Regions from separate parts of the Romboutsia sp. 1001713B170207_170306_H8 genome, predicted to be linked through region 3. Evidence: riboswitches for the same ligand, from Rfam matches in the RefSeq annotation. Region 3 holds a riboswitch; each other region holds the start of a gene.
The links. Region 3 has a riboswitch for cyclic di-GMP ahead of I2A66_RS13635 (GspE/PulE family protein). Riboswitches for the same ligand answer to the same signal wherever they lie in the genome.
Positions count from the first base shown of each region.

Region 1 (10,519 bases), on a different contig from region 3:
TTGGCAATTACAATTAAAGAAAGATACTTATTGGGCAGAGTTAGAAACTTTATATAGAGAAAGAAAACCTAGACCAAGAAATGAACAAGAAAAGAAGGACATACTTGCAACTTATTCTTCAGAAGTTCTAGGTATTAACCTAACTTACTACTTTGAAAAATATGGATTTACGTTATCTGATAAGTGTAAGGAAAGTTTAAAACAACTACCAGAGTCAAAGGATAAAATATGGTACTTAAATAGTACTGTTATGGATTATGAAGGAAGTGGATTTGATGGTATTGGTACAGGTTTAGATGTATCATTATTAAAATCAACTTCTGGAACAAAACTAAGCATGAGTATAAATGAAAATACGAAAGATGATTTACTTGGTTATGAAATACTAAGAAATGGAAAGGTAATCGCATTTACTACAAGAAGTACTTACATAGATAAAGATTCAACAGATGACAATAGCGAATATGAAGTAGTTCCTTATGCAAAAGATTTAACAATAGGAAACAAAGTTCAAATAAATTCATTAAAGCCAAGCATAAGTATTCAACAAGAGAAAGTAACTTTAAAAAGAGGAGAGAAATTTAACCCAAAAGATTATGTTAAAGGTTTTACCTATTTAGGTGAGGACATAACATCAAAATTAAAAGTTGAAAGCAATGTAAATACTGATAAAAACGGAGCTTATCAAGTTAAATACACATTAACCAATGAAGAAATAACTGTGGAGAAAAGTTTAAAAGTAGAAGTAGTAAGTGACTATGATTACTTATCAGATTTTAAGTGGACATCTGTAAATACTGAGTGGGGAACTCCAAGAAGAAACAGTAACATACAAGGAATGGTACATGGTGAGGTAACAACATTTAAAAATGGTATCGGAATACATGCAAATGGAAAGATAACTTATGATTTATCTGATAAGGAATATGACAACTTTGAAGCATTAATTGGTGTAGACACAGCTATAGGAGAAAATAATAATTCAAGTGTAACTTTCAAAGTTGTAGCAGATGGAAAAACTGTAGCAACAACAAATATTATGAGTTACTATGATAACTTAGCTTATATAAATATTCCAGTTTCTGGAGTGAAAGAATTAGTAATAGAAGTACATGATGGTGGTAATGGAAATACGAGTGATCACTGTATAATAGTTAATCCTAAACTAACAACAAGCAATGGTAAGCCAAAATTCAAAGGTGACGAGAGTGTAGCATTTAATATAAATGAAGAAATTGATTTAATTAAAGGAATAAGTGTTACAGATGGTGAAGATGGTGATTTAACTTCTAAAATAGAAGTAGAATCAGATTATATTAAAGGAAATACAGGTATATTTAACGTAACTTGTTCTGTAAAAGATAGTGATGGAAACAAAGCCCAATTTACAAGAACAGTAGTAGTTACAGATAAAGAAACTTATTTATCTGATTTAAATTGGAAATCTGCAACAATAGGTTCAGGTTACATAGGAAAAGATAAATCAGTAAGACAAGAACCTATAAAACTTTTAAATGAAGATGGATACGTTGAAGTTTTTAAAAAGGGTATAGGAACTCACGCTTACTCAGAAATAGTTTACGATTCAACAGGTTACGATATATTCGATGCTTGGGTTGGACTTGATCAATTTGTAGCAGGTCAACAAGCATCAAGTGTTATATTTAAGGTGTACGTAGATGGGGTTTTAAAGGCAGAAACACCTATTATGAAATCAAATACACCAAAACAGCACTTAATTGTTGATGTTAGAAATTCTAGCGAAATCAAACTAGTAGTAGATGTAGCTGATAGCGGAGACACTTGGGATCATGCCGACTGGGCAGATGCTAAATTTAGAAATTTTTCTGAATTTGATTTAAGCAAATTAGAAGAAGTTTTAGAAGAAGCTAGGGCCTTGGATTTAGGGAATTACACTGAAGAATCTGCAAAAACTATAAAAAATGCTATAGAAAATGGTGAAAAAACTTTAAGTTCTAACAATCAAACTAAAATAGATACAGCAGTAGAGGAGATAAGAAAAGCAATCAATTCTGCGGTAGAAATAGACTTAAGTCAAATAATACAAATAAAAGATAAAAATCTTAAATTAAGTATACAACAAGAACTTGGTCTACAAGGTGAAGTAAGATTAGGTGATATGAGGGAGCTTGTTTCACTAACAGTTAAAAATGTTCAAAGTTTAGAAGGTTTACAATACGCTGTGAATCTAGAATCACTAAACATAGAAAATAACAAAATAAAAGATTTATCACCATTAAAAGACCTTAAAAATTTGACAAACCTAAAGGCACACCCGCAAATAATAACAGAGGATTGGGTTTTGGCAAAAGATAAAAAAGTCACTGTAGACTACGACGTTTTAAACAGAAATGGTGAAAAATTAACTCTAACGTCTATAATCATAAAAGATAATAGAACATGGGACTTAACAACTTTAAACGTAGAAGAATGCGTAGATGAAAATGGAAAAATATCATTTGACACAACAGATTTTTATTCGGGGATACATACTGTTTATATGACATACGAAGATAAAGTCGATAATTATATAACACAGATTACATTTGTTCTTGATACTAGGGAAAGATAGCTGTTATAAAATGAATTGAATTATTTATAATTTTAGTGTAAATAATATAACAGTAATTGACATAATATAAAAAATAATGGTAAAATACTGAATAAATTTAATAGGTAAACCTAAGGAAACTTAGGGACACAAAGCTATAGGGACTAAGGTTTTTTTACTATGTCAGCCAGTTGCCAAATAGTACATTATACTTTTTGTTTTAAGCTTAGTATGAAATTATTAGGTCTATTTCAAGTTACTCTTTATGAGTAACTTTTTTTATGCCTAAATAATGTACTTCTGAGGGAGAATTATTCAGGAGGATAAATATGCACAAAAGAAAAATAGCAGCGTTAACTATGGCAGCAATCATTACAAACTTTTCAGCAAGCACTATAGGTGTTTTAGCACATGAATTGGGGGACAATAACGTAGTCCAAAATATATCAGATAAAAATAATCAAGATATACAATCAAATCAAGCTAAAGTAAGTAAATTTAATTTACTTAATAGCAGCTATTTAGAAGAATATAATAAATCTTTTAAATTAGATAACTCAAAAATAATTTCAATAACTAATAACGGAGGAAATTACCCATCATCAGTAATAACTAAAGCTATAGATGAAGACTTCAGTACCCACTGGGAGACTAATAAGGTTAATAGTTCAAGTTTTGAAAATGAGGTAATAATTACACTAGATGAAATTACAAGTTTAAACAGAATAGTATATGGAGCAAGACAAGATTCAGCTAAGGGAAAAGGATTTGCTCAAGAATTTGAAATATATTCTTCACTTACAGATGATGGTGATGATTTTACTGTAGTAAGTCATGGAAAGTATTCAGGATCTACTTCAGATATAGTTGAAATAAAGTTTGATAAAGCAGAGTTTAAAAGAATAAAGTTTAAGTTTAAAAAAGCTAATCAAAATTGGGCATCAGCTTCAGAATTTATGCTATATAAAGAAGATGAGTTAGCTGATAAGATAAATAGATTATTTGCAGATAGCACTATGAGTGTTGTAAGTGATGAGTTTAATACTATTGAAAAAATAGAAGCTTTAGAAAATGAAATAAAAAATCATGTTCTTTATAATGAATTTAAAGAAGATATAGAAAATGCAAAGATATTACTTAAAGAAGAAAATAATATAGAAAGTCAAAATGCTCAAATTCAAAAATTTGAAAAAGTTAATTGAAAATATGAGGAAATCTATAACAAAGCATTTAAAGTAGATAATTCAGAAATAGAAAAAATAAGCAGTAATGATGGGTCTAGCAGTGAAGCTTTAATGAAAGCTTTTGATAATGATACTAAAACATACTGGGCATCTAGAAAAAATAATAGTGATGATTTTAAAAATGAAATAGTAGTACAGTTAAAAGAAGCTACAGTTTTAGATAGGTTAATATATGGTGGAACTCCATCGTGGCAAAAAGGTTATGCAGAAGAATTTGAGATATATGCATCAAACACTACTAAAGGTGATACCTTTAAATTAGTAGCTACAGGAGAGCAAGCAGCAAGCCATGATATAAAAGAAATAACTTTTGAACCAACTGAATTTAAAAGAATAAAGTTTGTATTTAAAAAAGGAAATTTAAATCAAGCAGCCTGCTCTGTATTTTGGTTATATAAAGAAGACTCATTACCAAGTATTATAAATAATATATTTACAGATGGTACAATGGTTAAGTTAAAAGATGAATATAACAATATAGATGTAATAAATGATTTAGAAAAAGAAGTTAATAATCATCCTTTAAAAGATCAACTAATATATGCTATAGACTTAGCTAAGGAAATTCTACAAGGTGATAAAGATTATTCAGATAGTACTTTTACAGTAATGCAAAATGGTGATACACACTTAAAAGCTACAAATAATTTACTTATGTCAAGTTTTGGAAATGACTTTCAATCAACTGGGATAGTTGCAAAACCAGGAGAAGTATTTAATATATTTGTTGAAGCAGAAGATGGCAAACCACTACCATCAATAGTATTTTCACAACAGGAAGGTCACTATGGCAATTGGAGAAGAAACTATCAATTAAAGAAAGGTATGAACACAATAGTAGTACCAGAAATTTATAGTGATAGTTGGTCTCAAAAAAGTGCTAAAGGTGGAGCTGTATACTTAGTAAATAAATATACAGAAGAACAACAAGGAAAGGCACCAGTAGTTCGTATAGATGGAGGAGAAAAATTCCCACTATTTAATACTGGTGATAACCAAGAAGAATTTTTAAAAGAGTTAAAAGAATATAAGAAAAAATTAGATGAAAATCCAGATACAACTGTAGATATATTTGAGTTTAATACAAAAAGATTGATGCTTACAGGAACTGCAAAAGCAGCGTACCAAGTATATGTAAATGAAGGAATTGATATTGAAGAAAGTATTGCTACTTGGGATAGTCAATTAGAAGAAGCCATTACATTTGCAGGATTAAAAGATGACGAAAGTGACCTTACAAATGATTCTACTAATATTAGAGGAACAATAAGATTAATGCAACCTTATGGAGCAGCTTATGCAGCAGGGGATCATGTAGGTATTCAAAGACATATACAAGAAATAATACTAAGGCCAGATAAAAGTAGTATGAATAGTATTATATGGGGAACTATTCATGAGTTTGGCCATCAAATGGATATAAAGCCTAGAACTTGGGGAGAAGTAACTAATAATATGTGGGCAAACTATGCATCAATAAATAATGGTAAGGGAGATAGAGTTCCTTATAACAATATATATAGTATGCTAGCACCGAAAGAATCTACAAAAGGATTTGAAGACTTTAATCTTGATCAAAAACTAGGAATGTTTTGGCAGTTACAAATAAAGAAAGATACTTATTGGCAAGAATTAGAAGCTATGTATAGAGAAAGAAGACCTAATCCAAAGGATTATCAAGAAAAGAAAGATATACTTGCAACTTATTCATCAGAGGTTATAGGTATGAATTTAACACACTACTTTGAAAAGTATGGATTTACTTTATCAGAAGAATGTAAAAATAATTTAAAAAGATTCCCTAAATCAAATGAGAAAATATGGTATCTAAACACTAATGCAATGAAATATACAGGTAATGGATTTGTAATTAGTGACACTGATTTAGAAGTTTCATTATCTAAATTAGATTCTGGTATAAAACTAAGTATGAATATAAATGAAAACATGAAAGACGATTTACTTGGTTATGAAATCCTAAGAAATGGAGAAGTAATAGGGTTTACCTCAAGTAATAGTTACATAGATACTAATGCAACTCATGAAGAGAATATTAAGTATGAAATAATTCCTTATGCACTTAATTTAACAACTGGAGATAAGGTTGAAGTAAACTCATTTACACCAAGCATAAGCATACAACAAGATGAATTCACTATAGGACTTAGAGAAGAATTTGAACCAATGGATTATGTTAAAGCACTTAATCATAATGGAGAAAATATAACATCTAAAGTTAAGGTTGAGCATAATGTAGATACTAATCAACAAGATATTTATGAAGTTAAGTACATAATAACTGATGAAGGAATAACTACAGAAAAAGTAGTAAAGGTTGAAGTAGTAAGTAAATACGATTACTTATCAGATAGTGAATGGAAAGCTGTTGAAACTCAATATGGTAGCCCAAGAAGAAATAAAGATATAAAAGGTAGAATAAATGGAGATATTAAAACATTTGAAAAAGGTTTTGGAATACATGCAAATGGTAAGATAACTTATGATTTATCAGGTAAAGATTATGATAATTTTGAAGCTTTACTTGGAGTTGATATGAACATATCTGCTCAAGATAAATCAAGTATAACGTTTAAAGTTATTGGAGATGGAAAACTCTAGCAACTACAAGTGTTTTAAAGCATGCTAATAATATGGTAAGTATAAATGTCCCAGTTAAAGGTGTAGAAGAATTAGTTATAGAAGTTCATGATGGTGGAAATAGAAATACATCTGATCACGCTGTAATAGCTAATCCTAAATTAACTACAAATAATACAAAACCGAATATAGATGTTAAGGATAAGACTTATCTTTTAGGTGAAAATGTAGATATAATGGAAGGTATAACTGCAGAAGATACAGAAGATGGAGACTTAACTTCTAAAATAGAGGTAGTTTCTAACACTTATGAAGACGGAAAAACGGGTAGATTTGAAGTTTTATATAGAGTTACAGATAGTGATAATAACGTAACTGAAAGAAAAGCATTTATAACTATATATGAAAACTTTACAGTTAATAAAACTAAATATGGTTCTTTTGATAATCTATCTGAATACAACAAAGAGTTTAAATTACCTATAGTATCTGCAAAAAATAATGCAGGTAACTATGGCTCAAGTGTAATAGGTTACGCAATAGATGAAAATATTAATACTCACTGGGAAACTAATAGTCCGAACAGTAGCTCATTTGAAAATGAAGTTATATTTGATTTAGGTGAAAATGTAGATATAGACAAGATGACCTATGCTTCTAGAAGAGGTGGTAAAGGATTTGCACGTAATTTTGAAATATATGTTTCAAGCAAATCAGAGGGAGATGACTTTATACTAGCAGGTAAAGGGGCATATGATGGAAGTGTAAATGATGTTATAGAGTTCAAATTATCTAAATTTGATGTGAGAAGAGTTAAGTTTAAATTTATAAATGCTCACCAAAATTGGGCTTCAATAGGTGAAGTAGCATTTTATAAAGAAGATGTTTTACCTGATAAAATAAATAATGATTTATTTATAGATGCTAATAAAACTGAAGTAAATGAAGAATACAATACTTTAGAAAAATTAGAAGTTTTAAGAGAAGATATTAAAAATCATCCAGCATTTAGCTTATTTGAAGATGATTTAAATAAAGCAAAAGAAATAATAATAGCAAAATTCCCGACTTTAAATGTTGAAGAAAATACTTTTGTTAAATTAAATAGTGAATTTGATTTGATGAGTAATGTAGTTGCTAATGACCAAGAAGATGGAAATATAACTTCAAATGTTAAGATTAATACTAATGAATTTACTACAAGTAAAGCTGGAGAATACGCTTTAACTTATACTGTTACTGATAGTGACGGAAACTCTACATCAAAAGAGAGAAAAGTTGTAGTTTATAGTGAGAATAAATATTTATCTGATATGGATTGGGAAGTAGCAACATCTGGATGGAGAAGTGTAAACAAAGATAGTGCGGTAGCTTCAACTAATAAAATAAAGCTTAATATAGATGGTACTATAAATGAATTTGATAAAGGTATAGGTGCTGCTACAAATGCAGAAATAGTTTATAATCTAGATGGGAATTACAGTTACTTTACAACTTATTTAGGAACAGATAAAAACTATAATGATAATAGAACAAGTATAATATTTAGGATATTTGCAGATGGTGAAGAAATTTATACTTCTGATGTAATAAGAAAAGATTCTAAAGCTGAATTTGTAAGTTTAGATATAACTGGGGTGAAAGAACTTAAGTTAGTAGCAGATGATGCTGGAGATGGAGGTCTTGGAGACTTTACTTCATGGGCAGATACTAAAGTTTACACTACAAACTCTAAACCACAGTTAACTATACCAAAATCAATATCTACTAAATTAGGAGAAGTAGTAGACTTAAATGAAAGTTATAGCGCAATTGACACAGAAGATGGAGACATAACTTCTAATATTGAGGTAAGAGGTAAAGTAAACTTTAATAAACCAGGTAAATACCCTATAATATACACTGTTACTGATAGTGATGGTAATAAAGTAAGTAAGACTAGAACTATAGCAGTAGTTAATATGGATGATAATAAATACTTAACTGATTATGAGTGGAATTCTACTCAAAATAGCTATAAATCTCCTAATAAAGATAAATCTATAAGTGGAAATACAATAAAGCTTACAGATGAAAATAATCAAGAAGTAGTTTATGAGAGAGGTATAGGTGCTCATTCAACTTCAACGATAATATATGATTTAAGTGATAAAGACTATGCATACTTTACATCATATGTAGGTGTGGATAGGGCTATGTTTGGAACTGTTGGTTGTGTAAGTTTTGAAGTTTATGTTGATGGTGAGAAGAAATTCGATAGTGGAGTCATGAATTCAAGAGAACCACAAAAGTATGTTGAAGTAGATATAAATGATGCTAAAGAGTTAAAGCTAGTAGTGACAGATGGAGGTAATGGACAAGGGTCAGACCATGCATCTTGGGCAGATGCTAAACTGCATTTTGCGAACGCTGAATCAAGCGTAGATTTAAGTGAAGTAGTAAGTATAGAAGATAAATATCTTAAATCAAGTATAAAGAAAGTACTTAATTTATCTAGTGATAATATAACAGTTGGTGATATGCAAAAAATTACTAGTTTAAATGTTCAAGGAGCTGAAAGCTTAAATGGACTACAGTATGCGAAAAACTTAGAATCATTAAATATAGAATATAATGAAATAAGTGATTTATCACCGATTAAAGATCTTAAAAAATTAACAGATTTAAGAGCTAATCCTCAAATAATAACATTAGGATCAATAGATAAAAAGGATAATAGAGTGACAATAGACTATGATGTTTTAAATAGAAAAGGTGAAAAGTTATCACCAATAAGTTTGACGATAAGAAACAATCAAACATTAGAAGATATTACATTAGATTTATCACAGTGTGTAGATGAAAATGGCGTAATATCTTTTGATACTACATACTTTGATTCTGTTATATATAGTGTGTATTTAGGATATGAAGATATTAATGATAACTATTTATCACAAGTATTATTTATGTTTAGTAATAAATGATTAACCTTTGCAATATCAAGTAAATGCTATATATATATGAAATATGAAAACAAAAATTGTATTCAAATTTAATTTGGATACAATTTTTTTGTTTTTGTGTCATTTACCTATAAAAGTATGTCGTTTACGAAGTATTTATAATTTTATAAAAAAGATATATTATCATTAAGATAAGAGGAGTACGATCAAAAATATTTATAAAAATAAATATTTTATTAAGGAGAGATAGTAATGATTAAAATAAAAGACAGCGATTTAATGATTATGAAGAGGATACTAGGAGATTTATATCTAGAAAATGGAAATACTGAAGAAGTGATTTTATTAAGTAAAGCTATTGATAAAATAATCCCATTAGTGAATTTAGCCAAAAAGATAGAGACAAATTTATTAAATTATATGCAGGTATAAAAGTAGAAAATACGCAAGATGTAAATAAGCTTTCAGAAGCTATAAATAAAGAATGGGAAAAAAGAAAAATATCATTTTTAGATAATGAAAATATATCAATGATAAATGTATTTTTACATTCACCAGAAGATAGTGAAGTATTTGTAGGGCATGCAGGTATCTTACTACAAATAAAAAATGAATTATTATTTATTGAAAAATATGCACCAACTTTACCATTCCAAGTTTCTAAATTTAAAAATAGATTAGAATTAAAAGGATATTTAATGGATAGACTTGATAATGATACATCTGGAAATGGTTCATCAAAGCCAATAATAATGGAGAATAATAATTTAATTAATTAGATTAAATAGCTACTAAGCAATAAGCTTAGTAGTTATTTTTTATATAATGATTTTATTAAAATTCATATCCATACAAAAATACATTTAATTTAGTATTCAGATAATCTAATGATACTTCCTTTTCATTTATTCTACTGAAGTTTTGGCTGTCATAAAATCCATAATTACATCTACTATCTGTAAATAGGTAGAAAGATTTTACATTCATACTTTTCATATAATCAGACAAATACTTAACTAAAGCTTTACCAATACCAAGTCCCCTAGATTCTTTTGATACTATAAATAGTTGAATACAACCTTGAAATTGACATTCTTTGTCTTTTAGAATTTCCTTATATGTATTTTGAATTTTTAAGAATTCTTTAATTAAAGTATGAT
Region 1 is NZ_JADNAX010000002.1:238,753-249,271, reverse strand. Features, by position in the region: gene I2A66_RS05840 (NPCBM/NEW2 domain-containing protein) at 1-2,593, shown strand, start outside; cyclic di-GMP riboswitch class I at 2,687-2,771, shown strand; gene I2A66_RS17140 (discoidin domain-containing protein) at 2,902-3,774, shown strand; partial or broken gene I2A66_RS17135 (discoidin domain-containing protein) at 3,868-7,218, shown strand; gene I2A66_RS17835 (NPCBM/NEW2 domain-containing protein) at 7,536-9,380, shown strand; gene I2A66_RS05830 (hypothetical protein) at 9,612-9,791, shown strand; gene I2A66_RS05825 (DUF4300 family protein) at 9,734-10,138, shown strand; gene I2A66_RS05820 (GNAT family N-acetyltransferase) at 10,194-10,519, opposite strand, start outside.
Region 1: linked by a shared signal. The riboswitch ahead of I2A66_RS17140 (discoidin domain-containing protein) and the one ahead of I2A66_RS13635 (GspE/PulE family protein) in region 3 are both predicted to bind cyclic di-GMP.

Region 2 (10,519 bases), on a different contig from region 3:
TAAATACTCCAAATACTTATTTTTTATGGAATTCATAAAGTTCAAAATCCCTTTTTAGGACTGCCGAAAATGCCGAATACTTCTCTTTTTAGGGAGTCAGAAACGTCAGATTACTTTTTAAGGCCTATAAAAAATGTAGATAATCATTTAAATAATTATACTAACAAATATTATTCAAACCTTTTAAGGATAAAACTAGCATTTTCAATATTTTACATTTTAATACTATTAATTGAGTCCATTTCGAAAGGTAAAAAAACTTAGGGTGTAAAAAGTTTTACAAGGGTACAACCGGATATAGTTAATTTATACTTTATGAAACCATATAGCGTCAGGTATATCTATTAACTTAAGCTTCTTTAGTGCATTACTATTTAATAATCCATTAATATACTTAGTACTATATGAACATTTTTGCAATATAACAGTATCTCTCATAGCAGATAGGGCCGTTAATTGCTTTAATATCAACTCAAACTTTTCATACCTCATATATTTAGGTTTGCATGATCCATAATATCTACTATCAAAAGGTATATGTCTTTTCTTTGAGGTTTCGCTTAAATCAAGCTCCGATATTAAATTAAAAAACTTATATTCAATAAGAGCTGTACCTACTCCATCATATAAATTACATCTTTCAGAATATATATTTTTACCTAAGCAGCTTCTACATTTAAATACTTCTTTATTCTCATAACAATAAATTTTAGTTCTTCGCTCACCACATTCTGGGCAAACAAAGAATTTCTTTTCTCCAAAACCTGTCTTTTGCTTAGATATAAATATATCTTGTATTCTGTAGTTACACCAACCTCCATGAGCATAACTTTTTATACGACCAAATAATGTTATCTTCTCATCCTCTATATTTACATATTTCTTTTCTTTACCGAATTTTATTGAGTATGCTCCTGATAAATCTTTTATATTATTTATATCAATAACATTCATATATAACCTCCATAATAACCTAAATACTAAGCGAATTTATACTGTTTATTATACTAAATTGATTCAGAAGCTTAAACCCAAGTAAAATACAGTATTGTAGCTTATTTTATAGGTGCACCCAATCGGAACGTTCCGTTCGTAGTACTCCATAAAAAGTGTACAACGTTCCTTTTGCTACCACATTTGACAACATTGATATTACAATACTTAAAACTTGATAAATAGCCATTTAACCGCGTTTTTTTATTTGAGTTATTTGTTTTGTGAGTTGATTTCGTAATTTTTTATTCATCATTTTGGAAATCCTTATTAATATATAAAAAGAGTGCACCCTAAATTAAAATAGGTGCACCTTTTATAATTAATCCAAATGTTTAGTTTGCAATATTACAAGTCATTTAATTAAAAATGACATTTATAATAATAATCATGAAAATATATATAAAGTTAATTTTATCCTCATTCTTATTTTCTTTTAAAATAAATGATTATAAAAATACAATTATAATGGATAATATAATCATAAATATTATTATATATATTAAATTTTTATTATTACTATAATTCATGTTGTAAACCTTTTTAAAGCTTTTTATAGAACCAAAAATAAGAAATACAACACTTATCAAAACTAATCCAGCTATAATATAAGGAAAGTACATTTTCATTCTAACGCCCTCTATATTTTATGATAGTATTTATTTATTTGTCCAAAGTCATAAAGAAATGCTATAGTTTCTTTTGCTATGTCAAATCCACTAACAGTTATGCCTAAAGCTGCTAATGCACTTGTAACAACTGCTAGTGCTGGTGCAAATGTTGTTGCAGCTATTAAACCTGATACGTAACTTATATATTTTGATAAAACTGCTCCACTTAATTTGTATCCTATTTTATTGAAGTGTACAGACGCATTATTAACACTATTATAGAAATTTAAAGTATTACCACTATTCCAATTATATTTTTCTTTAGAGTAACTCTTTTTTTGACCTGATTTTATCCCATGAATAGATATCCTATCTTTTGTATCTCTTGTTACCTTAATATAAGGATAAAATACACTAGACACAGTTCCTGATCCATACTGCTTAGATGGAACTACTGTAGTTGATCTAGACATAATTTCTAAATTATTTTCTTTTCCTACTTGATTTAAATTTTCTAATGATTCAAAGTAATTAATTTCTACTGTATCTTTTACCTGTCCTTCATTATCATATATTGTAGTTTTAATTATTCCTCTATGACCATTAACTTCCGTTAATATGTTATTTTCTTCTCTTACTTTTTTTAGTAAATCTTCATCACCATATGTAGATTTAAATTCTAACTTTAATAATTCCACTTGTTCATCAGAAAACATGTCAGATAATTTTGTATCTACATCAAATGATTCCCTCTCTTCATTTAATTGAATAACTTGATCTTTACTCAATCCATATGACGCTATTAAATCTGACTCATTTTCTATGATAGAATTTATATCTGTATTTAAAACTTCTTCATCCAAACTCATATCATATGACTCTTCTTGTTCTAAACCTGCAGCCAATACAGTATTTGATACTGGTAATGAAAATATTATTCCAATCAATACTAACGCTATCCCTTTACTTACTCTCTTTTTTAAACTCATTTTAATCTCCTCCTCTTGATATCCTGCTAGCATAGGTATTCTACCCTTAGCTCCTTAGCTTTCCATCCTTTAATTTCTTAAAGTTTGGCTTTTCATAGTTTTAATTAAGAAAGTATGATTTAACTTAATTTTAGCTCTATTCGTAAAATTTTGTAAATATATAGTGCATAACTGGTCGTTAAGTGTACAAAATTGGATATATTAACATTTAATATAAAAAAATTTAAACATTCATGTAAAAAATAAGCTAGCCGAAAAATCGACTAGCTTAAATAAATAATAATATTTGTTTTTTAGTTATATCATATGCAGCTGCTTTTATACGTTATATTGTCTATAATACCATCATCTTTGTTTATATTTGTAAATTTTCCATACTCAAAATCTTTACATAAATCATATACTAAATCTTTATTTTTAGAAATAGTATTTTTTATTCTATCTTCTACAAAATAAATATCACTAAAGCTATATTTATCCTTTAGAGAATCCCTATTCCCTTTTGCAATAGTTTTATATATAAATAAATCTTTAGCTTCTACAATATCATCTAAACTTAATATAAATCCTTGTATAACCTTATTCCTCTTATATGTATCTAGTCCATCAAATATAGTTTGTATAGTATCTATAACATCAAGCTCATATCTGTATTTATTTCTTAATTCTTTGCTTATTTCATGTATATAAATTGATTTAGCAGGATCTTTATATAAATTAATTATGTTATTCTCTGCCTCTTTCTCTTTTAACTCCATATACTTAGAACGTATTAACTTACTCTTAAACTTTAATTCTCTAAATGCTTTATTTTGTATATGCTTTGCCTTTGAGTATTCTATTCCTTTTGAAGCTGATACCTCAGTTAATGTCTTATCAGTAAATAAGGTTTCATAAGCAATATAATGTTCTATTCCATTTAATATCATATTTACTTCTTTTTTATAGGCTTCTATCGTTATTTTATCTATAGTTTCATCTGATACATTTATATTTATATCTTCTATCGTATCAGCTATTGTTATATCCTCATCTAGTCCACCTATAGGTGTATCTATTGATATTGAATTAGCTAAAGATTGTCTTTTTATTCTCTTTAAATTTTGAAATTCTCTTAATATAGCTCTCTTTATACATGAATATATCCAAGTATCTTTTTTACAATCCCTTGTATCGTCATATGTATTAAACCCTCTTATAAAACCCATAGACCCTATTTGAACTAAATCCTCTATCTCTAATTTATATATATTATTTTTAAATTTATTAGCAATCTTATATACCATAGGTTCATATCTTATATAATCTTCATTAGTTATCATAATAAACACCCCTTTGTTATATTTATACTATAATTATTATAACATTATATGTATAAAAATAGAGATAGCTTAACCAATCATTTTAAAATTGGGTTTAGCCACCTCTATAAAAATATTATATATTAATCATCTAAAATTGATGCTATATTCAATAAATCTAGTAATATATTAATAAAGTCTAAGTAAAGGTTTAAAACATGTAGAGATAGATCATTCTTTTCTCTTATTTCACCATTTTCTATCTCATGCTTTATTAAACTTATATCATAAAGAACATAGCCAGAAAATATTACTACACCTACTATGCTTATTAATAAACTAAGCATTGCTCCCCCTATAAATATATTAATTATCAATGCTATTAGTATACCTATAAGTCCAGCGAATAATATACTTCCTAGTCCCAGATAATGTCCAGCTTCTTTTCTACTTGATAATTTAGCTAATACTGCAAATAACGCTATTGATGCAACCAATATGGATGTAAATACACCTGTCCCTAAATCCTCTAAATAATATTGTAATAATGGATATGTAAGAATACCATCAATAAAAGTAAATGCATAAACAAAACTCATAGAAAAGCTTATAGGAATTATATTTTTTCTTGATAATAAAGACATTATTAAAAGTCCTATCATTAAAAAAGTAAATATCATATTTGCATAATATGCAAAACTAACCGGTATAAATATCTGTCCAAACATAAAACCTATGAACATAAATAATACAGATGTAGCTAGACATTTAAAAATTGCTGACATAGGATTTTCTATGCTTCTATTCATATTTACTCCTCCTCCCTTATTAATTCTATTTTATATGTATACTATCATCTTATTCAAGTTACATTCAGTTAACAAAATACTAAGCATACAAATAATTCTTTAACTATTATTAAGTATAGCTATATTATTTTAATAATAGTTTTCTTGATCATCATTTATATCTATATATTTAGCTCTTATTTTCAATCTATCTTCATTATTTAGAAACACTAAATCTATATATTCATCAGTACACATTCTATATACATAATGCTTATTAATATTTATTATAAAATAATCTGCTAACCCTTTAAATCTATATCCTAGATCTTCTTTAGTTATTTGCTCAATTAATAATCCATATTTTATATCTTTGACTTTACATTTTACATAATAATGATCTATTTTCTTAAGATTATCATCCGTATCTTCACAAGATATATATTCTGAGTAAACATTAACTTTTTTTAATTCTGCTTTATGTCTTAAGTACTGTTTTAGTCTTATATTCTCAACACTACTATAGTATAAATCACAACACTTACTTTCCTCATACCTATTGATACAGTCTAGCCATGTATAAACATTAATTACAAAAATTATATCATCATTATCGTTGAATAAATCTTTAAATACACTAACAGCTCTATCATATACAACTTTTATATAATCATTATCTGATGTACTTATATCCCTTCCAAGCTCTAAGCATAAATATTGTTCATTGCTAGACCAAAAGTTGGGATATAATTTCAAACTTTTAAATTCATTTTCTATATATTTCTTAAGCATTAATACTTCCTTTTCTATTTAAATTAATCTATATACTCCAAATTATACCAAATATTTCAATATATTCATATGACCTCATACAATCTCAAATCCATATATATATAAAAACAAGGTGTCATCATACTAACACCTTGTTCAATATTATTTAATTATTTTCAAATGTAGCTCATGCTTTATATATCGCATAAATCCTATTACATTATAAAAAAATTTCATATCCTTTACTCATATATATTACCCTCTCCTATCTATAATATCTTTTCTTTTAAATTATTAATAGAAGCCATTTTATCAGTACACCCACCTTTATCTGGATGATATTTATGACTTAATAATTTAAATGCTTCTTTAAGTAGTGACTTTTCTTGACTGTCAATGTCTAAACTATTTCCACTACCAAAATTTGCACTTGATAATTGACCATTCAAGTAACCCTCTTGATACTTAGCTGATATCTCTTTATAATACAAATCTCTATATTGTTCTTTAAATTCATTATACTTTTCTTCTCTCTGCGCCTTTTCTTCTGCCCACTTTAAATCTATCTTTCTACATAGCTGCTCATACTTAGGATAATATTCCTTTTTTAGCTTTAACAATTTGCATTCTAAATCATTATATAATTCAACCGTATAAATCTTTAATATCCTTCTTGTTAGTATCTTTTTTAATGATTTTGGAAGTTCATTAAAATTAGGATTGTAATCCTCAAAATCATCATATAGGCTATGATATCCATATGTACAAATCTTCTTATCATTTGACACTACCTTCCCATTTTCTCTATATCTTTCACATATATAAATACTATATGTTTCTTTTCCCTTTCTTATTTTGCAAAACATATCTCAACCTCCATATAGTGTAAATTTACATTTTAACTAAACATTATTTCTACACTACTAATTTATTAATTAAAAGCCCTAGTATAAAACTAGGACTTTAGAACATTACATTAACTCTATATAGAAATTACTTATATCCATATTTAAAAGCCAACCATCAACAACCTTAAAAATTTGCTTTCCGCAGCTTGTATTTTTATTTATTAAAACTTTAAACTTAGCTCTTTTAGCTCTATCTAATTGCTTTTTAAAAATAGAAACTAATTTATCAATGTTATCACATTTACTTAATATTTTCTGCTCTCCTCTAGAACCATTCTTAAAGGTATATCTTATAACATAAACATAGTAATTTTTATATCTACACATTTTTATTCATCCCCTTATTTATACATATTTATTTTATCTTGTATTCCTTTTCTTAATTTTTCAGCTACCTCTTGAGCTATTTTGAAGTTCTCACATTGAATTTCATGATAGTAAAAATTCTCTTTGTGATGTATCTCAACTGTTACCGTTGGTTCTTCTATCCCTATTGCTATTGTTATCATTAGTCCTAAATCTCCCTAAGTATGTGTGTGTTTTATCTTAATTTATTTAATTTTATAGCTATTTCTAAAGTTTCTTTACTCTTGAAATTTTTCTTAGCTCTTATCAATATCTCTTTTATTACTTTAAATTTATTATAATTCATATACATTTACTCCTTTACTAAGAGCAACTACACGTGGTACAATTCTATTTGTAGATAGAGTGGTTACCGTGTGTAACTGCTTTTTTATATTCATAATGTAGATTTATACTAAAATAAGTCTAAAAAGCTTTATAAGTACTAAATTTTAGATATTTTTACTATTCTAAAGGTCTAATTAATAGATTAATATTTTGGTTATATATTCTATATATATCTGAGTTTATTTTTTCATACTTTAAAAATCTATTTATCTTAATCTCAATTTCTAATCCTGAAACTCCTTTAAATTCTAAAAATCCACCTTCTACAATAAAAGCTCCAACTAGTAAATCTTTATTTTTGGATATAGATCTTTTAACCCTTATATGCTCTATAATTTCTAATGCTCCAACTTTTCTATTTATTTCTGTAATTAATTTTTGAATACTCATTTATCAATCTCCATATGTTCATATATAAAAATTTATATCGTTCTAAAATTTTATACTATTGGATAATAGTTTAAATCTGAGCCTTTAAACCAATAATAATTACTTCCTGTTGTACCATTTCTATTTTTATCAACTATAATTTCTAAGAATTTATTCCCCTTAATTCCTTGAGCTTCAATAGTTGCTTTCATATCATCAAAGCTTCCTCTTTCATTAAATATAGTCCTTTTATAAGCCTCATTAAGCTCTTTCTCTTCTGTTACTCTGTGAAGGTATATAACTATATTACTGTCATGATATATAGCTCTTGATTCTCTTGTATAACTTTCTCCTCTAGGTCTAAAATTTCCATTTCCCTTTTCTGCTAATTGTGTTAGTTGAATTACTGGTACTCCGAAGTCTAAAGTTATATTTTTTAACTCTCTAGAAAGTTCTGCTACTTGTCTTTCTCTTGTATCTTTAATTGAGCTTGGAGTTAATAATTGAACATAATCAACTATAACTAAATCCGGCTTATTGACTCTTATAGCTCTTTTTATCCCCTGTATAGTAGATATTTGATCGTCTATAATTATGTTTTTAGTATAATAATTGCTCATAGTATTTGTTAACTTTACCCAATCACTCTCTGTAAAACTTCTATTTTCATAATCTAATTTAGATATTCCTGTCTCTGACAAGATTATACGTTCAGCTACTTGCTCTTTACTCATTTCACGACTTATTATCATAACTTTTTTGCCTTTTTTATAAGCTTCTATTGATATCTTTAAGGCTATAGCACTCTTACCAACTCCACTACCAGCGCCGATAGCTATTAACTCTTTTTTCCCAATTCCATTAGTATGTTTATCAATAATAGCTATATTAGTTTTAATTTTTTCTTGTGGTTTGTCATTTAACTTGTCAAAAATATTGCTCATTATGTAATCAAGAGTGTTATTATATTCCTTAACTTCATCAATAATATTTGTTGACTTCTCAAATATCTCTAAAGATGAATCGATATCCTTACCACCTCGTATATTTTCTATAAACTTATATGAAGCTATTATCATTCTTCTTTTGTCGCTAAATCCTTTTACAATATCTATGTAATGCCCTATACTAGAAGTATTAGGAACTATGGTTGATAAGCTCGTTATATAACTAATTCCTCCTACATCTTCTAGCTTGCCTATAGATTTTAATTGCTCCACTATAGTAACTAAATCTATAGGCTTATTTTTTTTATTTAACAGCATAATAGAGTTGAATAAGTCCTTATGAGATTCATAGTAAAAATCATCACCATTTAAATTTTTTATATAGTCTATAGTTCTACTATCTAATATCATGCACCCTAGTACACTTTGCTCTGCTTCTTGACTGTATAAATGCTCTGGCATATTATCCTTCTCCTATCTTCATTTCTATAACTTTTCCCCTTGGTTTCTCATATAACGGTTGCTCCTTTGGTTTTTCTTTATTTAACCAACTACATAAAGCCTTATAATGATCTAAATACTTCTTTTTCCTATTAGCTTCATAAGATTCCATATCTATAAGTTTCTTTTTAACTAATCCCTCTGTATATTTTTCAACTAACTTGTTATATTCCTCTTGTGTTAGTTTTATATATTCAATCTCCATATGTGATAAATCTATATAAGTTTTATTGCTTTTTTTAGAAGCTTTTTTATTAGTGCTTATATTAATATTATTATTTAATCCTATATTAATACTATTGTCCTTCACTTTTCGTAGGGGTATACCTTCATTTTCCGTAGTAGCAGCACCTTCACTTTTCGTAGTACCTTCATTTTCTGTAGTACTCTCGTTTTTCGTAGTACTTTTAATATTTTTTAATAGATAATACTTTGTATTTCTTCCTGGAGAAATATCTCTTTCTATGTACTCTTTTTCTTCTAATGATTTAACTACTTTTGATACTGTGTCATCCCTTGTAGTTGATAAAGCTTTTTTCAAAGATGAATAGCTCGGATATGCGTATCCCTTTATATTATTGTGCAGTAATATCAAGTACACATATATTAACTTTTCATTTTTTGTAAGATATTGATCTTCATATGTTTTAGCCATTGAATCATATTTATTAATTTCCTTCAAATCGACTCACCTACTCTATTGAATTACTAGAGAAACCAATATCTATCCCCATTTCTAAAAATTTAATAAGCTTCTTTAATGCTTTTATTACTGTTACTGTCCCAAATTGATTGTCTCCTAATGCTACATACCTCCTACTTTCTTTTGTTTCCTCATTATCACTAACAAACACATTAAATTCTTTGTCACATATTTTTACACCAACTAAATATCCACTTTCTAAATATGATCCCTGCTCATTAAATATATCGTTATAATGTCTTTGAATTTTTTCTCCATCAAAAATTATATATTTTAAATCTTCCATATTATCTACCTCCTTACAAACAGCTTCCAGCATTAGCTCTAAACCAGTCATCTAGTTTATCTTTTATTATGTAATATCTACACCCTATTTTAATGCTCGGGAATCCTTTATTTGTTGATCTACAAAGTTCTCTAAACTTAGCTTCTCCTATAGGATATTCCTTTGCTGCTTCTTTAGCTGTCATAAGTTCTGCTTTATTTCTCTTATATGTCATTACTTCTCTATAACCTTGCTCCCTAGCTCTTTCTTCCTCTTGTTGACTTACTAAAACATTAAGGGTACTTTGTAGAGTTTTTAGTATATCTAAGTTTGTATTACTCATAAATTATCCCCTCCTATTATTCTATTTCTTCAAGTATTTCTTCTACATTAATTTCTAAAGCTTTAGCTATCTTGTATATAGTACTAGGCCTTGATACTACTTTTTCTCTTGTTAATCTTGATATAGTAGCCTTTCCAACACCACTCTCTTTAGATAACTGATTAATTGAATAACCTTTTTTTATCATTTCTAAGTTTAGTAGCTTCAAATTTAATTTATAGTGCATATAATCCACCTACCTTTTGTGCCAAATCGGCATTTTTTCATTATGCTTACATCTTATCATTCCACTTTGGCATTAGTCAACTATTTTTTTTATATGTTTTTCATTTTTTGT
Region 2 is NZ_JADNAX010000002.1:324,735-335,253, forward strand. Features, by position in the region: gene I2A66_RS06140 (hypothetical protein) at 307-954, opposite strand; gene I2A66_RS06145 (hypothetical protein) at 1,634-2,593, opposite strand; cyclic di-GMP riboswitch class I at 2,608-2,692, opposite strand; gene I2A66_RS06150 (sigma factor) at 2,896-3,915, opposite strand; gene I2A66_RS06155 (Bax inhibitor-1 family protein) at 4,038-4,703, opposite strand; gene I2A66_RS06160 (DUF3885 domain-containing protein) at 4,833-5,474, opposite strand; gene I2A66_RS06165 (hypothetical protein) at 5,723-6,319, opposite strand; gene I2A66_RS06170 (hypothetical protein) at 6,425-6,688, opposite strand; gene I2A66_RS06175 (hypothetical protein) at 6,703-6,870, opposite strand; gene I2A66_RS06180 (hypothetical protein) at 7,172-7,444, opposite strand; gene I2A66_RS06185 (replicative DNA helicase) at 7,495-8,832, opposite strand; gene I2A66_RS06190 (helix-turn-helix domain-containing protein) at 8,834-9,553, opposite strand; gene I2A66_RS06195 (hypothetical protein) at 9,564-9,860, opposite strand; gene I2A66_RS06200 (helix-turn-helix domain-containing protein) at 9,874-10,182, opposite strand; gene I2A66_RS06205 (helix-turn-helix domain-containing protein) at 10,199-10,408, opposite strand.
Region 2: linked by a shared signal. The riboswitch ahead of I2A66_RS06145 (hypothetical protein) and the one ahead of I2A66_RS13635 (GspE/PulE family protein) in region 3 are both predicted to bind cyclic di-GMP.

Region 3 (10,519 bases):
CACTAGATGAATATATAGCAATAGAAGATTTAATTAACTCTGCAAAAGCAGTTGTTGAGATAATTAAGCAAGCATAACAAAATAAAGTTTATATAATTTTGGGCTATCTCAAAATGAATATTAAAAATTCATCTTGAGATATGCCCATTTTTATATTTTTGGAAATTGATAATTAATCTTGAACGTAAAGAGTATGCAATATCATATAAAAGTTATGATTAAAGAATATTGATTAATGGAGGGATTTATGGAAACTAGATACGAAGAATCAAATAAGATAACTAAACAATCAATTGTTTGGAACATATTTTTAACATTTATAAAAATAATTGCAGGTATATTTGGTAAATCAAGTGCAATGGTAGCTGATGGAGTACACTCAGCATCGGATATAATAAGTTCTGTAGGTGTTTTATTAGGAAACTATATTTCAGCAACTCCTGTAGATAAAGAGCATAATTATGGACATGAAAAAGCAGAAACACTGGTATCATTTTTATTATCAATATTATTAATAGTAGTTTCAATATCAATTGGAATAGAAGCACTTAAATCTATAGGAAAAATAGATAAAATTCAAATTCCAACAGAATTGCCATTAGTGGTATCAATTATATCAATATTAATAAAGGAGTATCAATATAGAATAACTATAAAAATAGCAAATAAAATAAATTCACCAGCTTTAAAGGCAGATGCTTGGCACCATAGATCAGACGCTCTTTCATCAGTAGCTGCATTTATTGGTATAGCTGGATCAATGTTAGGCTTCAAGGTACTGGACCCAATAGCATCATTAGTAGTTGCAGTATTTGTAGCAAAGGTTGGAGTTGAAATTTTAGTTGGATCTGCCAATGAACTGATGGATGTTTCAATAGATATAGAACAAGAAAATCAGATAAAAACAATAGCCAAAAATACAAATGGTGTAATGAACTTAGGAGAAATAAGAAGTAGAAAACATGGGGCTATGGCATATATAGACTTAGTTATTTGTGTAGATGGAAAGATTACAGTAACAGAAGGTCATGATATAGCTAATCAACTAGAAAAAGATATAATAAGGGACATGGAATTTGTAAAAGGAATAACTGTACACGTGGAACCTTGTAATTATTGCCGAGGAAATAACTGTTTTAGATAATTATATATTAAAAAAAATATAAAAAAGGTATATAATAAACCTATAACTAGAAATAGTGGGGGTGAAATACGTGGCTAAGACAGGTAGAAAAAAAAGGAAAATCAAAAAAAGTGCAATTTTACCAATTTGTCTAATTATATTTTTTATAGTTTACTTCTTATCATTCTGGTTGTTTTCTAGAGAGCAAGCAAAGTCTCAAGAGGTAGAAGTAAATACACAAAGTCAACAATCAGATAATAGATCGCTACTAACTCAATTAAGATATAAAAATAAAATTTATCTTTCAGATGGGACGGTAAGTAACATAAGAATCGAAGAAGATTACTGGGATGAACTAGATTATATTCTTTCAGAGTTAAAAGAAGTAAGAACTCCAGAATCATACAATGAAGTTTATAGTGGAAATTCAGATGATGGTATTAAATTTTCAACAGATTTAAATTATTTAAGAATTTATACAGTAAGCCAAGAAGCATATTATAAAATTCCAGTAGACTCAAAGGAAGAATTTGAAAATGTACTTAAGAAAAGTATATATACATCATTTGGATTTGTAAGTCAGTATAAAAACTGGGACAGTGTTAAAATAACATATGGTGATAAAACTAAAAAAATTAATAAGTGGAAATTTGATGACTTATCATATAAAATGGCATCGAAAAGAATCGTAGGGAAAGTTCAGCCACAAAAAAGTAAAGAAAGAAGTGAATACAACTTTACTATTAATATAACAATAGAAGGACAGGAAGTTGTAATAGAAACTATGGGAGACGATTATGTAAAAATAACATCCCATAATTTACAATCATACTATGAAGTACACAATGCCTTATATGAATATATTAAGGAAGATATATTTAAAATAAAGTAGAATAAAAAAATCCATGATTTTAGAAGTATATTTATCTGTATATCATGGATTTTTTGTTTGTATTTATTTTTTTTCAACTAGTAAATCTGCAACTTGATACACAGTACCAGCACCGGCAGTTATTACTAGATCATTATGTTCTAGATTCTCACGAAGGTACTCAACAATATCTTCAAATTTACTTATGTAGATAGCATCTACATTGTTATGATATAGTTTTTCGACTAAATCTTTAGCATGTATATCTCCTGGATCATCTTCTCTTGCTGCATATATGTCAGTTATTATAACTTTATCAGCAGAATAGAAAGCTTCAGCAAAGCTATCTAGAAGAGATTTAGTTCTAGTATAAGTATGTGGTTGGAATACACACCATAAATTAGCTTTATTTAATTTTTTTGCTGCAGATAAAGTAGCTTTTAATTCAGTTGGGTGATGAGCATAGTCATCTATAACTAAAACATCTTTGTAATAACCTTTAGTTTCAAACCTTCTACCAACACCTTTGTAAAGAGTTATATTTTCTCTTATAGTGTCTAAAGATATATCAGAGACGAAAGCAGTCATTATAGCAGCAGTTGCATTATATATATTGTGAAGTCCAGGCACAGATAATTCAAACTTACCTAAATCTTTACCTTTGTATTCTAATTCAAATACTCCATAACCATTATCATTAAAGTTTATATTCTTTATGATTACATCATTAGATGTATTTCTACCATATTTTATAACATTAGCTTTCACTTCATGTAAAATATCATTAGTATTAGAATCATCACCATTGATTATAAAATAACCATCAGGAGGTAAAAGCTTACCAAACTTGTTGAAAGAAGCTTTTATTTCATCCAGCCCAGAGAAGTAATCAAGATGATCTTCTTCTATATTTAAAACTATAGAAATTTTAGGGTTAAAGTTAAGGAAGCTATCAACGTACTCACAAGCTTCTGTTATAAAGTGATCTGAAGCACCAATCTTAACGTTACCACCTATTATGTTTAGGTTACCACCAACTAATATTGTTGGATCTAAATTAGCATACTCAAATATAGTAGAAAGCATAGATGTAGTAGAAGTCTTACCATGAGTTCCAGAAACCGCTATAGGGTTTTTGTATTCTCTCATTACTTGTCCTAAGAAAGCTGCTCTATCCATAGTAAGTATATTTTTTTCTTTAGCAGCTATTAATTCTGGATTTTCAGGGTGTATAGCTGCTGTATAAACCACCATATCTATGTTGTTAGATATATTTTCTCTACATTGGCCAACATGTATATTAGCCCCTTGACCTCTTAGTTTATCTAAAAGATAAGATTCATTCATGTCCGACCCAGATACCGTATATCCTTTGTTAAGGCATATTTCTGCTAATGCACTCATACTTATGCCACCAATTCCAATGAAATGTATATTCATAACAAAACCACCTTCCTTTAAAAATTAAGTTCTACAATATGAACTATTTATGTGGTATAATAATACAATGTTCAATATTTTATTAATAATGTACATATACTATATTTATAATAATATATTAAAAAATGTTATAAAACATAACAACTATTATACCATACTAAGAAATGTTATGCATTATTTAGTTTATATATAAATTACAAACACTAGAGGAGGTAACCCGAGTGAAATTCAAGAGAACGGAAAGAATTGGGGCTATAGTTAAAATACTATCTGATAACCCAAATAAAATATATACATTAAGTTATTTTACAGAAAAATTTAACGCTGCAAAGTCTACAATAAGTGAAGACTTATTAGTTGTAAAGAATGTTTTTGAAAAGCTAGAATTAGGTAGAGTTATAACTATTTCAGGAGCTGCTGGAGGAGTTAAGTACATACCAAAAACTTCAAAATCAGAAAATGAAGAATTTTTAATGGATTTATGTAAAAAAATAAGTGATCCATCAAGATTACTTTCTGGAGGTTTCTTATATTTAATAGATTTAATATATGACCCAACAATAGCATCCAAAATAGGTAAAATATTTGCATCGAATATAGACTACTCAGAAGCTGACTATGTAGTAACTATGGAAACTAAGGGAATACCTATGGCACTTATGACAGCTAAAGCTATGAATTTACCATTAGTTATAATAAGAAAGGACATAAAAGTATCAGAAGGTCCAACACTAAGTATGACATATGTAAGTGGTAAATCTAAAGTTGAAAGTATGAGTTTACCAAGAAAAGCACTAAAGCCAAATAGTAAGGTTATTTTAATTGATGACTTTATGAGAGGTGGAGGTACTATAAAAGGTATGATGAACCTTATGAATGAATTTGGGGCAGAAGTAATAGGTTCAGGAGTATTTATATCAACTACTACACCAGAAGATAAGATGGTAGGGGATTACATATCTTTAATCCAATTAGATGTAGATGGAGATAAAATAACTGTAGAACCAAATTTAAAAACTTTCAAAGATGAATATAGAAATATAGATATAGAAGAATTAGAGGGTAACATCGAAGAAGGCGAAAGCTTTTTAGATGAAGAATAATAAATATTTAAGATTTTGCAGAAATATTTAAAAAAATAAAGAAGGAAATTTTTACATAATATAGAATTACTAGATAAGAAAGATAATTTATAAATGTAAAATAATTTTGTCAAAATTAAAAGGGGGATATTGAGGTATGAACATTACTGACGTAAGAGTAAGAAAAATAACTGATGAGGGGAAAATGAAGTGTATAGTTTCTATAACTTTCGATAATTTATTTGTTGTTCATGATATAAAAGTTATCGAAGGTCACAACGGGTTATTCATAGCAATGCCAAGTAGAAAAGTTGGAGAAGGAAACTTTAGAGATATAGCTCATCCAATAAATGCTGAAATGAGACAAGTTTTAGAAGAAGCAGTACTTAAAGCTTACCATGAAGCAGTTGCTCAATTAGAAGTAGCAGCAGAATAATAAACAAATAACTTAATGTATTATTAAAATAGTATGAAAGAGCCGAACAATTCGGTTCTTTTTTATTGGAAAAAACACTTAAATGCTATACTTTTAACATAAAAAGTGGTATATTAATTAGAGAAAAAGTGAAATTGTATACAAAACAAGAACATAAGATATAAAGATAGATAGATTAATTTTAATATAAAAGGAGCCGAGCTTATGAATTTTAAAGCTATAATTCTTGCTGCAGGAAAAGGGACTAGAATGAAGTCTAAATATCCTAAGGTAATACATAAAGTATGTGGAAAAGAAATGGTAAACCACGTTATAAATGTCTCTAAAAAATCAGGAGTAAATGACATAGTTGCTATCTTAGGTCACGAAAGTGAAGTTGTAAAAGAAAGATTACCAAAAGATACTATGATAGCAATGCAAACAGAGCAACTAGGTACTGGACATGCTGTTAAGATGGCTAAAGAATATATAAAAGATGAAGATACTATAGTAGTTTTATGTGGAGATACTCCACTAATAAAGGAAGATACATTAAATAGATTATTCTCATATCACTTAGAAAATGGATATCATGCAACAGTTTTAACAACTAAGGTAGACAATCCAACTGGGTATGGAAGAATAATAAGAGATAGCAATGAAGATTTATTAAAAATAGTAGAACAAAAAGATGCTAATGAAGATGAAAAAGCAGTTAATGAAATAAATTCAGGAATCTACTGCTTCAATGGAAAATCTTTAAGAGAAGCTTTAGATTTAATAGATAATAATAATGCTCAAGGCGAATACTACTTAACAGATACAATATATATAATGAGAGATAAAGGTCAAAAAGTAGGAGCTTACAATGGTTCTACAATAGAAGAGCTTATGGGAGTAAACTCTAGAGTTGAATTATCAAAAGCAGAAGCAATAATGAGAAAAAGAATAAATGAAGCTCATATGGTTAATGGTGTAACTATAATAGATACTAACTCTACATACATAGAGTCTGATGTAGAAATAGGAAATGACACTATTATTTATCCAGGGGTAATGTTAAAAGGAAACACTAAAATAGGATGCAACTGTACAATAGAGATGAATTCATCTATAGAAAATTCAACAATTGGAGATAATACAGAAGTAAAAAACTCAACAATAGTTGATAGTATAGTTGGAGAAAATACAACAGTTGGACCATATGCTTATCTTAGACCAAAGAGTAATATAGGGAACCATGTAAAAATAGGTGATTTCGTAGAAGTGAAAAATGCTACTATAGAAGATCACTCAAAGGCTTCACATTTATCTTACATAGGAGATGCACATGTAGGTAAAAATGTAAATATAGGATGTGGAGTAGTATTTGTTAACTATGATGGGAAAAATAAATTTAAATCTGTAGTAAAAGATGGAGCATTTGTTGGTTCAAATTCAAACTTAGTAGCTCCAGTAACAGTTGAAGAAGATGGTTACATAGCTACAGGTTCAACAATAACTAATGATGTGCCAAATGGAGCTTTAGCAATTGCAAGAGAAAGACAAGTTGTTAAAGAAGGTTGGGTAGAAAAGAAAAGAGCTAGAGACAACAAATAAGTTTGATTATTATTTTTAGTTTAGTCTAAAAATTTTAAATATAAATACACAATATATATCAATAGTTTAAATTTTTCGGGAGGATAGGCAATGAATACTAGCGGAAGTGAAATTAAAATAATTTCAGGAAACTCGTCTAAAGAGTTAGCACAAAAGATAGCTGATTATATAGGAGTACCTGTATCAGACTGTCAAGTAGGAACATTCAGTGATGGAGAAATATCTGTAAACATGAATGAGACGGTGAGAGGATGCGATGTTTTCGTAGTTCAATCAACTAACAGTCCAGTTAATGACAACTTAATGGAATTATTAATAATGATAGATGCGCTTAGAAGAGCATCAGCAGGTAGAATAACAGCAGTAATCCCTTACTACGGATATGCAAGACAAGATAGAAAAGCGAAATCTAGAGATCCAATCACAGCTAAGTTAGTTGCGAACTTAATAACAGCTGCAGGTGCAGATAGAGTATTAACAATGGATTTACATGCAGCACAGATACAAGGATACTTTGATATACCACTAGATCACTTATTAGGTGGAAGCATATTAGCTAACTACTTTAATGAGAAGAAAATAGAAGATTTAGTAGTAGTTTCACCTGATTTAGGAAGTGTTACAAGATCTAGAAAATTTGCAACAACATTAGACGGAGATGTTCCATTAGCTATAATCGATAAGAGAAGACCAAAGGCTAATGTCTGTGAAGTTATGAATATAATAGGAGATATTAAAGGAAAGAATGTTATCCTGTTAGATGATATGATAGATACAGCTGGAACAATAACTAATGCAGCTAATGCTCTTAAAGAATTTGGAGCGAAAGATATATATGCTTGTTGTACTCACGGAGTATTATCAGGACCGGCTATAGAAAGAATAGAAAATTCTGCTATAAGTGAGTTAATAGTATTAGATACTATACAACTTCCTGAAGAAAAGAAAATAGATAAGATAAAAGAACTTACTGTAGCTCCTTTATTTGGAGATGCTATAAAGAAGATATTCTCTAACGAATCTATAAGTGTTTTATTTTAATTAAATTAAAAAAGGCTTGTATCCAAAGTTATTTTGGAGCGAGTCTTTTTTTATATAAATTATTATTTAGAATTTAGTAATATTTATACTAAAGTATAAATATATATTGTTAAAAAGTGGAAAATGGTATATATTTTTTATAGAAAGAAGTTAATAAAGAGTAGAAATCAAAGAAGTATATCTTATATATGGGCACTTTAGGTATACTGAGATAGTAGTGCAACCGGCTATATTATAACAAATTTTGTTTTGATTATAATATGGCCTTTTTTATTACATAAATAGATAGACATAGGGAAAAAATGGTATAATGTATCATGCAAAAGAATAATTTTAATGGTACGAAAGTAGTATATAAATATAGTATTTTACAAAAGAGGTGAATATATGGTTAGTTACACTAAAAGGCGTTTAGGTGATATTTTAGTAGAAGCAGAAAAGATAACATCATATCAACTAGCTCAAGTTTTAAAAGCTCAAAAAACTATGGGTAAAAAATTAGGTGAGATTATAGTCGAGCTTAATATATTAGAAGAAAAAGATATTATTGATGCTATAGAGAAACAAACAGGTATAAAAAAAGTTAATTTGAATGAGATAGAATTTGATAAAAGGGTTATTAAGTTACTTTCTCAAGGATTATGTGAAAAATATACATTAATCCCTTTTGGGATTGAAGAAAATAAATTAAAAATTGCTTTTTCAGATCCACTTAATATATATGCAGTAGATGACATATCTATATCTACAGGATTTGAAGTTGAATCATATATAAGTGATAAAGCGAGTATAAGCAAATTTATTCAAGTTCACTATAGTTCAGAAAAAATGAACTTAGCAGCAGAAGAATTATCAAGAGAAAGTTTAGAATCACAATATATATCTATTAATGTAGAAGATTTAGATGATGTAAAAAGTGCTCCGGCTGTAAAAATGGTAGAGTACTTATTTGCCAATGCAGTTGAAATGAGAGCTTCAGATATACATATTGAACCTTTTGAAAATGAAATAAGAATAAGATATAGAATTGATGGTCAGTTACGTAATATAAATACACTTCCAAAAGAAAGTTTAGGTCCATTAGTTACTAGAATTAAAATATTATCAAATTTAAACATAACTGAAAAAAGAATACCTCAAGATGGTAGAGTAATAGCCAAAATATCTGGAAAAAAGGTTGATTTAAGAATATCTATACTTCCAGTTGTAAATGGAGAAAAAGTAGTTATAAGGGTATTAGATAGAAGTAATTTTAAGGTGGGAAAAGAATACCTAGGAATGGATGATGAAAATATTAAAAGATTAGAGAGAATTATATCAAGTCCGCATGGAATTGTATTAGTTACAGGTCCGACTGGAAGTGGTAAATCTACTACATTATACACTATTTTAAGTGAATTAAATTCATCAGAAGTAAATATTGTTACAATAGAGGACCCTGTAGAGTATACATTAAATGGAATAAATCAAGTAAATGTAAATAATAAAACAAACCTTACTTTTGCTAGTGGATTAAGAAGTATATTAAGACAAGATCCAGATATAGTTATGATAGGGGAAATAAGAGATGAGGAAACAGCTCAAGTTGCAACAAAAGCGGCCATAACAGGACATTTAGTTTTAAGCACATTGCATACTAATGATGCGCCATCTACAATAACTAGATTAATTGATATGAATATAGAACCATACTTAGTATCTACAGCTATTTCTGGGGTAATTGCTCAAAGACTTGTAAAAAAGATATGCCCGCATTGTAAATCACAATATAGTTCAACTACATATGAAAAAAGAATACTAGGTAAGAATGATGATGAGGAACTTTTACTATATAGAGGATTAGGTTGTGGAAATTGCAATTATACAGGATATCTAGGGAGAACTGGTATTTATGAAATTATGGAGATATCAAGAGAACATAGAGATTATATAAATATAAGTAGAGATCCAAATGGTCTTAAAGATATAGCAATTAAAAATGGCATGGAGACATTGGAAGAGAATTGTAAAAAACTAGTTCTTAATGGAATAACAACAGTTAATGAACTTGCTTCGATAACTATGATAAAAAATATATAAGAAAGGGATGATATAAAGTGCCTAAATTTGAATATAGAGCTATAAGCCCTTCAGGAGAAAAGATAACTGGTATACATGAATCAAAATCTAAATTTGAAGTAACGGATATGTTGCGTTCGAATGGGTATTACCCACTAAAAATAGAAGAAAAAATAGAAAGTAAAAATATAGAGATAAATATCTTTCAAAAAATAACTATAAAAGATATAGCTATATTTTGTAGACAGTTTTATACAATGTTAGATGCTGGATTAACAGTAAACTCTGCATTAGAAATATTAGCTCAACAAACTACAAATAAAAAACTTAAAGATATTATAAAAATCGTAGAAGATGATGTTAAGAGGGGGGAAACATTGTCATATGCAATGGGAAAACATTTAGATGCATTTCCAAATTTATTAATAAATATGATTGAAGTTGGCGAAGAAAGTGGAAATCTAGATACAATAATGCTTCGAATGTCAGACCAATATGAAAAAGATAATAAAATAAATAATAAAGTTAGGGTAGCTATGATATATCCAGCAATACTAGCTATAGTGGCAGCATTAGTAGTAGCTATATTAATGATATTTGTAATGCCTTCATTTATTGAAACATTTGAATCTATGGGTACAGAATTACCAGCAATAACAAAATTATTAATGTCTATAAGTGGATTTATAAGTAGTAATATAATATTTATTACATTAGTAATAGTTACACTTTCAGTATTATTTAAGATTTATGCTAAAACAGATCATGGTATGCATACTGTGAGTTACTTGAAGCTAAATATACCGATAATAGACAAATTAAATGAGAAAATAATAGTTTCTAGGTTTACAAGAACGATGTCCCTTTTAATGTCTAGTGGAATACCAATG
Region 3 is NZ_JADNAX010000009.1:17,843-28,361, forward strand. Features, by position in the region: gene I2A66_RS13595 (M20/M25/M40 family metallo-hydrolase) at 1-77, shown strand, start outside; gene I2A66_RS13600 (cation diffusion facilitator family transporter) at 248-1,144, shown strand; gene I2A66_RS13605 (hypothetical protein) at 1,215-2,015, shown strand; gene murC (UDP-N-acetylmuramate--L-alanine ligase) at 2,079-3,434, opposite strand; gene purR (pur operon repressor) at 3,656-4,537, shown strand; gene spoVG (septation regulator SpoVG) at 4,674-4,952, shown strand; gene glmU (bifunctional UDP-N-acetylglucosamine diphosphorylase/glucosamine-1-phosphate N-acetyltransferase GlmU) at 5,157-6,530, shown strand; gene I2A66_RS13630 (ribose-phosphate diphosphokinase) at 6,621-7,571, shown strand; cyclic di-GMP riboswitch class II at 7,725-7,809, shown strand; gene I2A66_RS13635 (GspE/PulE family protein) at 7,959-9,650, shown strand; gene I2A66_RS13640 (type II secretion system F family protein) at 9,668-10,519, shown strand, end outside.